Regions from separate parts of the Streptomyces sp. NPDC055013 genome, predicted to be linked through region 2. Evidence: riboswitches for the same ligand, from Rfam matches in the RefSeq annotation. Region 2 holds a riboswitch; the other holds the start of a gene.
The links. A riboswitch is a leader RNA that binds a small molecule or an ion and turns the genes downstream of it on or off. The one in region 2 is predicted to bind cyclic di-AMP.

Region 1 (4,454 bases), on a different contig from region 2:
AGGCCGAGCTCATGACGCATCTGCTCAACATCGACCCGCCGGACCACACCAGGCTGCGCAGGCTCGTCTCCAAGGCCTTCACGCCCCGCAGGGTCGCCGAGTTCGAGTCTCGGGTGCAGGAGCTCACGGACCGTCTGATCGACCAGTTCGCGGCGAAGGGGAGCGCCGACCTCATCCACGAGTTCGCCTTCCCGCTCCCCATCTACGCCATCTGCGACTTGCTCGGCGTCCCCCGCGAGGACCAGGACGACTTCCGGGACTGGGCGGGCATGATGATCCGCCACCAGGGCGGCCCTCGCGGCGGTGTCGCACGGTCGGTGAAGAAGATGCGCGGCTATCTGGCCGACCTCATCCACCGCAAGCGGGAAGCCCTGCCCGAGGAACCCACGCCCGGTGAGGACCTCATCTCCGGTCTCATCCGGGCCTCCGACCACGGAGAGCACCTCACCGAGAACGAGGCCGCTGCGATGGCCTTCATCCTCCTTTTTGCCGGTTTTGAGACGACCGTGAATCTGATCGGCAACGGCGTCTACGCGCTGCTCACCCACCCCGAGCAACGCGCCCGCCTGCAGACGTCCCTCGCCGCCGAGGAGACCGGCCTCCTCGAAACCGGTGTGGAGGAACTCCTGCGCTACGACGGCCCCGTCGAGCTCGCCACCTGGCGTTTCGCCACCGAGCCGCTCACCATCGGCGGGCAGGACATCGCGGCCGGCGACCCCGTTCTCGTCGTCCTGGCCGCCGCCGACCGTGACCCGGAGCGGTTCGCCGACCCCGACGTCCTCGACCTCGGTCGCCGCGACAACCAGCACCTCGGCTACGGCCACGGCATCCACTACTGCCTCGGCGCCCCGCTGGCCCGACTGGAGGGCCAGACGGCTCTCGCCACGCTCCTCACCCGTCTCCCGGATCTCCGACTCGCCGTGGATCCGGGGGAGTTGAGGTGGCGCGGAGGTCTCATCATGCGCGGGCTGCGTACACTTCCGGTGGATTTCACACCAGTTGAGTGAGTGCGTCCACCCAGTCAAACGTGACACGCGCTCAATTTTGTGATCTTCACGTGATCTACGCGGCATTAACTTGTGACAAGTGATCGTCTGCCTATACGTTCACGGATCAACGACGGCGTCGAGGTTTCATGCGCCGCGGTCACTGCTGCCTCGTGAAAGGTCCCCGCATGCTCTCCGGGAACGGTCGTCACCGTCGCCCCCGTCAGGCCCCGGCTCTCCTCGTCGCGGCCGGAGTGACCGGGTCCGCCATCGCCATCCCGCTGCTCGGCGCCACGAGCGCCGGCGCAGCCGACGGCAGCGTGTGGGACAAGGTGGCCGAGTGCGAGAGCGGCGGCTCCTGGAGCACGGACGAGGGCAACGGGCGCTACGGCGGCCTGCAGCTGACCCAGGACGACTGGGAGCAGTACGGCGGCCTCGACTACGCCCCGCGCCCCGACCTGGCGAGCCGCTCCCAGCAGATCGCCGTGGCGCAGGCCCTCCTCGCCGACCAGGGAACCAAGCCCTGGGGTACCTGTGCGGTGCTCAACGGGCTCACCCCGAAGAACGGTTTGGTCGACCTCGACACCGGAGTGGAGGACGACTCGCCCTCCGAGGTGTCCGGATCCTCCGGCTTGCTCGATTCGTCCGACTCGTCGAGTTCGTCCAATTCGTCTGACCCTTCGGGTTCCTCGAACTCGTCGGACGCGACCGACGGCCCGTCGAGCTCGTCGAGTGAATCCCCCAGCGCTTCGTCCGAATCGCCCCGGGATTCATCCTCTTCTCCCTCTTCCTCCCCTTCCTCGTCGTCCAAGGCGGACAGCTCGGCGAAGCCTGACGCGTCACCTGACGGCAAGGCCTCGCAGTCGCCCGACAGCTCTCCCGTGGAGACCTCGGACGGGGACAATCAGGACAACTGGGTGCAAGATGTGGGCGCCTGGAGCCTCGTCGACACCAGTGCGTTCACCGGCGAGGACGCCGGCGCGGGTCGTCACCGTGGGTCCAGTGCCGACGAGAGTGAGGCCGCCGACCCGGCCGCCGGGACCTCCGGCCGCCATGCCTCGTACAAGGTCCGCGCCGGCGACACTCTGGCCTCCATCGCCGACTCCCTTGACCTCGACGGCGGGTGGCGGGCGCTGTACGACGCGAACGAGGGCGCCATCGGCGGCGATGCGAACGACATCGCCCCCGGTCAGACCCTGGACGTCCCCGTCGAATAAGGGCCGAACGGGGCGAAAAGCAGCGGGAGTTCGCGTCACCTTTCGCACCTGAATGTCCGTTTTGAATGCAGTGAGAGATAGATCTCAGAAGCCCTGATCGTCTTTGTAATTCCGGGAATCGGGTGTCTACGGTCGTGATCGCTCGTCACCGCGAGCCCCGGCTGCCGCAACGCCGAATCCTGCCAGCGGCCGCACGGGAACAGTCGTCGCGTCAAGCGCCGTAGGCAGGAGCGGGGGACCCAAGGTAAGTGCCGGGTCCGGCAGTTGAGGCCCTTCGGGGCCGCACGCCGGAGCCGGCTCGGGGTGAAGCCGCGCAACGCGAGCCGAAAGGCAGACGAGCGCGGCCGGGCAACTCAACCGGCCCGAACCCGACAGCTCACCTCGCAGGCGTCGGTGAGGGGATCCACCATGCTGTTTTCCAGCAAGGGCAAGCACCGTCGTCCGTCCAAGGCCGCTCGCGCCATAGCCGTCGTCGGCGTCACCGGCGCCGCCGCCGTCGCCGCCCCGCTGATGGCGGCCGGCAGCGCCTCCGCCGCCACCGCCTCCGAGTGGGACGCCGTCGCCCAGTGCGAGGCCGGCGGCAACTGGTCCATCAACACCGGCAACGGCTACTACGGCGGTCTGCAGTTCTCCGCCTCCACCTGGGCCGCGTACGGCGGCACGGCGTACGCCGCCACCGCCGACAAGGCCACCAAGGCCCAGCAGATCGAGATCGCCGAGAAGGTCCTCGCGGGCCAGGGCAAGGGCGCCTGGCCGCACTGCGGCACCGGCCTGTCGAGCGCCGCGTACAGCGGCTCCGGCTCCTCGCAGAGCACCGAGTCCGCCCCCCGCGCCACCGAGGAGCAGCCGGCCTCCCGCTCCGCCGAGCGTCCGGCGGCCGAGAAGAAGTCGACCAAGACCGTCACCACCCCGACCGGCAAGAAGGTCAAGAAGGGCGACGGCGAGTACAAGGTCGCCACGGGTGACACCCTCAGCTCGATCGCCGCGGAGAAGAAGGTCAAGGGCGGCTGGGAGAAGCTCTTCCAGCTGAACAAGGACATCGTCGAGGACGCCGACCTGATCTACCCGGGTCAGCAGCTGCACCTGAAGTAATACGCGGCCACCAGCTGAACCACAGGGCCCTCACATCCGTGGAACTCATATTGAAGACCTCGTGAGGGTCACCCCCGTCCCCCACGGGCTCCCCGCTCCGGTGCGTGTTCCCCCGTACGCACCGGGGCGGGGCTTTTTCTTTCCCTGTTGGTCACCCACCCTTTGTTCCGGTAGGGAACAATGGGTACGGTTCGGTCCTGTCCACGGGACGGTCGGTCGGCTGCCGATGTCCCCGGGGCGGTTAGGCTCTAGTCGCAAGGCTCACAGCCCCGCACCACCAGCGACACAGTGCTTCACATCCCAAGAAGGAGATACTCGTGCCGTCCATCGACGTCGTCGTAGCCCGGGAAATCCTGGACTCCCGAGGCAATCCCACGGTCGAGGTCGAGGTCGGCCTCGACGACGGCAGCACGGGTCGTGCCGCCGTTCCGTCCGGCGCTTCGACGGGCGCCTTCGAGGCCATCGAGCTCCGCGACGGTGACTCGAACCGCTACCTCGGCAAGGGCGTGGAGAAGGCCGTCCTCGCCGTCATCGAGCAGATCGGCCCGGAGCTCGTCGGCTACGACGCCACCGAGCAGCGCCTGATCGACCAGGCGATGTTCGACCTGGACGCCACCGACAACAAGGGCTCCCTCGGCGCCAACGCCATCCTCGGCGTCTCGCTCGCCGTCGCCCACGCCGCCTCCGAGGCCAGCGACCTCCCGCTGTTCCGCTACCTGGGCGGCCCCAACGCGCACCTGCTGCCGGTGCCGATGATGAACATCCTGAACGGCGGCTCGCACGCCGACTCCAACGTGGACATCCAGGAGTTCATGATCGCCCCGATCGGCGCGGAGTCCTTCTCCGAGGCCCTGCGCTGGGGCGCCGAGGTCTACCACACGCTGAAGAAGGTCCTGAAGAGCAAGGGTCTGGCCACCGGCCTCGGCGACGAGGGCGGCTTCGCCCCGAACCTCGGTTCCAACCGCGAGGCCCTCGACCTCATCCTGGAGGCGATCAAGGAGGCCGGCTACACCCCCGGCGAGCAGATCGCCCTCGCGCTCGACGTCGCCGCGTCCGAGTTCTACAAGGACGGCGTCTACACCTTCGAGGGCAAGGACCGCTCGGCCGCCGAGATGACCGAGTACTACGCGGAGCTCGTCGACGCGTACCCGCTCGTCTC
Region 2 (4,454 bases):
ACTGGTTGAGCGGGTTGACGAGCGTGACAAGGTGCTGGCTGTTGTGGAGAGGGGGGAGGCGATTCGTCAGCGGTGGCTGCATCGCATATCTACGATTGTGTGCCGCGACCGTGCGGGACGGTTCTTTGTCCACCGACGTCCGGACGATGACACTCGTTTCCCGGGACAGATCAACTGGATGCTCGGAGGCGCGGTGGATGTGGCCGAGTCGTATGAGGATGCTGCTGCGCGGGAGTTGGCGGAGGAACTTGGTGTTCATGCCCGTCCTGGTTTCCTGTTCAAGTTCTTGTGCGAGGGTGTGATCAGCCCGTATTGGCTTGGTCTGCATGAGGTCGTCGTCACGGAACCGGTCCGGCCCGACCCTTCGGAGGTCGGTTGGCATGACTGGCTGACTGAGTCCGAACTGACGGACCTGGTCCGGCATCGGGAGTTCGTTCCGGATGCTCGCGAGGCGTTCGACCGATATCGCGCCCTGCCGGCGCAGCCGGGAGCGATGTGAGCTGGGGTGCGCGTTGCTGGAGTTCGTCCTCCGCGGCTCGGCGTCCCGCGGCGGTGAGTGTGTAGTACTGACAAGTTGACGACAGATCACTTGGACAGTGACATCTCGAATCGGAACCTACAGTCGTCAGGCCGGGCGGACCACGCTGTGGATCGACGACTCTCCGTCGTAGAAGATCGACTCCTCGCGGACGTATGTGCCGGGCTTCGGGGCGTGGATCATCATGCCGTTGCCGATGTAGAGGCCTACGTGCGTGATGTCGTCGTAGAAGAAGACCAGGTCGCCGGGCTGGGCGCTGGAGACGGCGACCGTGGTGCCGGCGTTGACCTGGTCGTAGGTGACGCGCGGGATGTCGACGCCTGCGGCCTTCCAGGCGGCCTGGGTGAGGCCGGAGCAGTCGTAGGAGTCGGGGCCGGTGGCGCCCCAGACGTAGGGCTTGCCCACCTGGGAGCGGGCGAAGGCCAGGGCCTTCTCGGCCTTGGTCGCGTACGAGGAGTCCGACGCGGACGAGTCGGAGGAGGACGAGTCGGACGAGGAGTCGTTGCTCTCCTGCTGCTGGGCCGCCTCCTGGCGCCGGCGCTCGGCCGCCTCTTGCTGGCGGGCCAGTTCCGCCGCCTTGCGGGCGGCCTCCTCCTGCTTGCGCTTCTCGATCGCGGCGAGGCGCGCCTTCTCCTCCGCCGTCAGCTCCGACAGCAGTTCGCGTGCGTCGGCGAGCTTCTTCTGGACGGTGGACTTGGCCGTCCGCAGGTCGTTCTGCGACTCGGTGAGCGTCTCGAGGCTCTGGGCGGCCTCCTGGCGCTTCTTCATCGTCGCGGACTGCTCGGTGAAGTAGTCGTCGACCGATTCCTTCTGACGGCCCGTCATGCGGTCCATCAGCTGGGTCTGGTCGAAGTAGTCCTGCGGGGTGTCCGCCAGGAGGAAGGTCGCCGTGTCTGGGGCTGAGGCTCCCGTGCGGTACTGGGCGGCTGCGTTGCGGCCGAGTTCCTCGCGTGCGTCGTTGAGCTTCTGGGTGCGCTGGGCGACGTCGTCGAGGAGGGTGTCGACGCGATTGCGTTGCTTCGCGGTCTTCTCCTTGGCCGCGTTGTACTTCTCGGTCGCCGACTCCGCCTGGCGGTAGAGGTCGTCGACCTTCTTCTCGACCTCCTCGAGGCTCGGCTTGTCGTCCGTCGAGGGGCTCGCGTTGGCCGTCTGGGACAGCAGGGCGACGGAGGTGAGGGCCGCCGTGGCGAGGGCGGGGGTCCGTATGCCTGCTACGCGCGTACCAGCGGGACGCGACTTGCGGTGCGACGCCAAGGGAGGCGACTCCTTCCATGCTCCGCCTACCGAGTTAGCTGTCGGGTTCGGGCGGGTGCTTCGGAAGGGTTGCCCTACGGCCGTCCCCCGGGCGGGAGTCGGGCCGATTCACCCCAAGTTCGGTGGGTCCCCGGCTCCGGGGGCACGGCGGCGCTCCGGACTCGGCGGAGGCCGTGCGGCCCGGCGTCGTTCGCCGGTGGGGGTCGTACGGCCTGTCCGGCACGGTAGCCAACTCGTGTGGCCCCTGTGAAGGTTGATGTTCGATATGCCCGATACATTTTCGTGACCTTGGCGACGTGTGTCGTGGATCGTGGTCGATGCGGGGTTGTTGGTGGCGGTTTGAGGGGTTTGCGGGAAGTGGGGCGTGTCAGCGGTATTGGGTTGGTTGAGTTCGGGGGTTGCGGATCGTAATGGGGTGATTCTGGAGGGTGAGGGGGGGATGCTCGGGTGCGCGGGGTTCGAAGATCGGTAAGTGCTGAAACAGGTGATGTTCTCAGGGCGGCCGCGGGCTGTCAGTGGGGCGCCCTAGACTCGGAGAGCGATGAGCAGCCTCTTTGACGACAGCTTCCTGGCCGACCTCCAGGCCCCGCGGGCCCATGCGGACGAACACCCGCCGCCGCCCGAGGACGATCACGCTCCGGAGCCGGTTCCGGACGATCTGTTCGGCGGGAAGTTCGACGTGCCGCCGGACCGGGACGAGTACTACCGCGACGGCGCCCCGCGCCCGGCCCTCGACGCGGCCGCGCTGCTGGAGGGGCTGAACGAGAACCAGCGTGCGGCCGTCGTCCACTCCGGCGGCCCGCTGCTCATCGTGGCCGGAGCCGGGTCCGGCAAGACGCGTGTGCTCACCCATCGCATCGCGCACCTGTTGGCCGAGCGGAACGTGCATCCGGGGCAGATCCTCGCGATCACCTTCACCAACAAGGCCGCGGGTGAGATGAAGGAGCGTGTCGAGCAGCTCGTCGGCCCGCGCGCGAACGCGATGTGGGTGATGACCTTCCACAGCGCGTGCGTGCGCATCCTGCGCAGGGAGAGCAAGAAGCTCGGGTTCACCTCGTCGTTCTCGATCTACGACGCTGCCGACAGCAAGCGGCTGATGGCGCTGGTATGCCGTGATCTGGATCTCGACCCCAAGCGTTTTCCGCCCAAGTCCTTCAGCGCCAAGATCAGCAATCTGAAGAACGAGCTGATCGACGAGGAGGACTTCGCCGCCCAGGCGACGGACGGCTTCGAGAAGACCCTCGCGCAGGCGTACGCCCTGTACCAGTCGCGGTTGCGGGAGGCCAACGCCCTTGACTTCGACGACCTGATCATGACGACGGTCAATCTCCTGCGCGCCTTCCCGGACGTCGCCGAGCACTACCGCCGGCGGTTCCGGCATGTGCTGGTGGACGAGTATCAGGACACCAACCACGCGCAGTACGCCCTGGTGCGCGAGCTCGTCGGTACCAGTGAGCACCCTGTCGACGTGCCGCCGAGCGACTACGACATCCCGCCCGCCGAGCTGTGCGTGGTGGGTGACGCCGACCAGTCGATCTACGCCTTCCGGGGCGCCACCATCCGCAACATCCTCCAGTTCGAGGAGGACTACCCGGACGCGACGACGATCCTGCTGGAGCAGAACTACCGCTCCAGCCAGACGATCCTGACCGCCGCCAACGCGGTCATCGAGCGCAACGAGTCCCGGCGCCCCAAGAACCTGTGGACCAACGCGGGCGCGGGCGCGCGTATCACCGGCTATGTCGCGGACACCGAGCACGACGAGGCGCAGTTCGTCGCCGAGGAGATAGACCGACTGACGGACGCGGGCGATGCGAAGGCCGGTGACGTCGCCGTCTTCTACCGGACGAACGCCCAGTCCCGTGTCTTCGAAGAGATCTTCATCCGCGTCGGCCTGCCCTACAAGGTCGTCGGCGGGGTTCGGTTCTACGAGCGCAAGGAGGTCCGGGACGTCCTGGCCTACCTGCGCGTGCTGGCCAACCCCGAGGACTCCGTGCCGCTGCGGCGGATCCTGAACGTCCCGAAGCGAGGGATCGGCGATCGCGCCGAGGCGATGATCGACGCGCTTGCACAGCGGGAGAAGATCAGCTTCCCGCAGGCACTGCGGCGGGTCGACGAGGCGTATGGCATGGCCGCGCGGTCGACGAACGCCGTCAGGCGGTTCAACACGCTGATGGAGGAGCTCCGCACGATCGTCGAGTCCGGCGTGGGGCCGGCGACCGTTCTGGAGGCGGTCCTCGAACGGACCGGGTACCTGGCCGAGTTGCAGGCCTCCACCGACCCTCAGGACGAGACCCGGATCGAGAACCTTCAGGAACTCGCGGCCGTGGCCCTGGAGTTCGAGCAGGAGTCGGCTGAGGGTGAGGCCTCCGTCGGGCTCGCGGCTTTCCTGGAGCGGGTCGCGCTCGTCGCCGACTCCGACCAGATTCCGGACGAGGAGGAGGACGGCTCCGGCGTCATCACCCTGATGACCCTGCACACGGCCAAGGGCCTGGAATTCCCGGTCGTCTTCCTCACCGGCATGGAGGACGGCGTCTTCCCGCACATGCGCGCCCTCGGCCAGGCCAAGGAGCTGGAGGAGGAGCGGCGGCTCGCGTACGTCGGCATCACGCGTGCGCGTGAGCGGCTGTACCTGACGCGCTCGTCGATGCGGAGTGCGTGG

Region 1: it holds a riboswitch for cyclic di-AMP, as region 2 does, so the genes downstream of both, ACWGDB_RS29890 (transglycosylase family protein) here and ACWGDB_RS40080 (NlpC/P60 family protein) in region 2, are expected to answer to the same signal.

What each region holds. Positions count from the first base shown of each region.
Region 1 covers NZ_JBSGVW010000029.1:52,157-56,610, forward strand. Annotated here, with positions in the region: gene ACWGDB_RS29880 (cytochrome P450 family protein) at 1-1,007, shown strand, start outside; gene ACWGDB_RS29885 (transglycosylase family protein) at 1,175-2,203, shown strand; cyclic di-AMP (ydaO/yuaA leader) riboswitch at 2,410-2,608, shown strand; gene ACWGDB_RS29890 (transglycosylase family protein) at 2,612-3,295, shown strand; gene eno (phosphopyruvate hydratase) at 3,613-4,454, shown strand, end outside.
Region 2 covers NZ_JBSGVW010000059.1:8,116-12,569, forward strand. Annotated here, with positions in the region: gene ACWGDB_RS40075 (NUDIX hydrolase) at 1-499, shown strand, start outside; gene ACWGDB_RS40080 (NlpC/P60 family protein) at 626-1,792, opposite strand; cyclic di-AMP (ydaO/yuaA leader) riboswitch at 1,801-1,952, opposite strand; gene pcrA (DNA helicase PcrA) at 2,334-4,454, shown strand, end outside.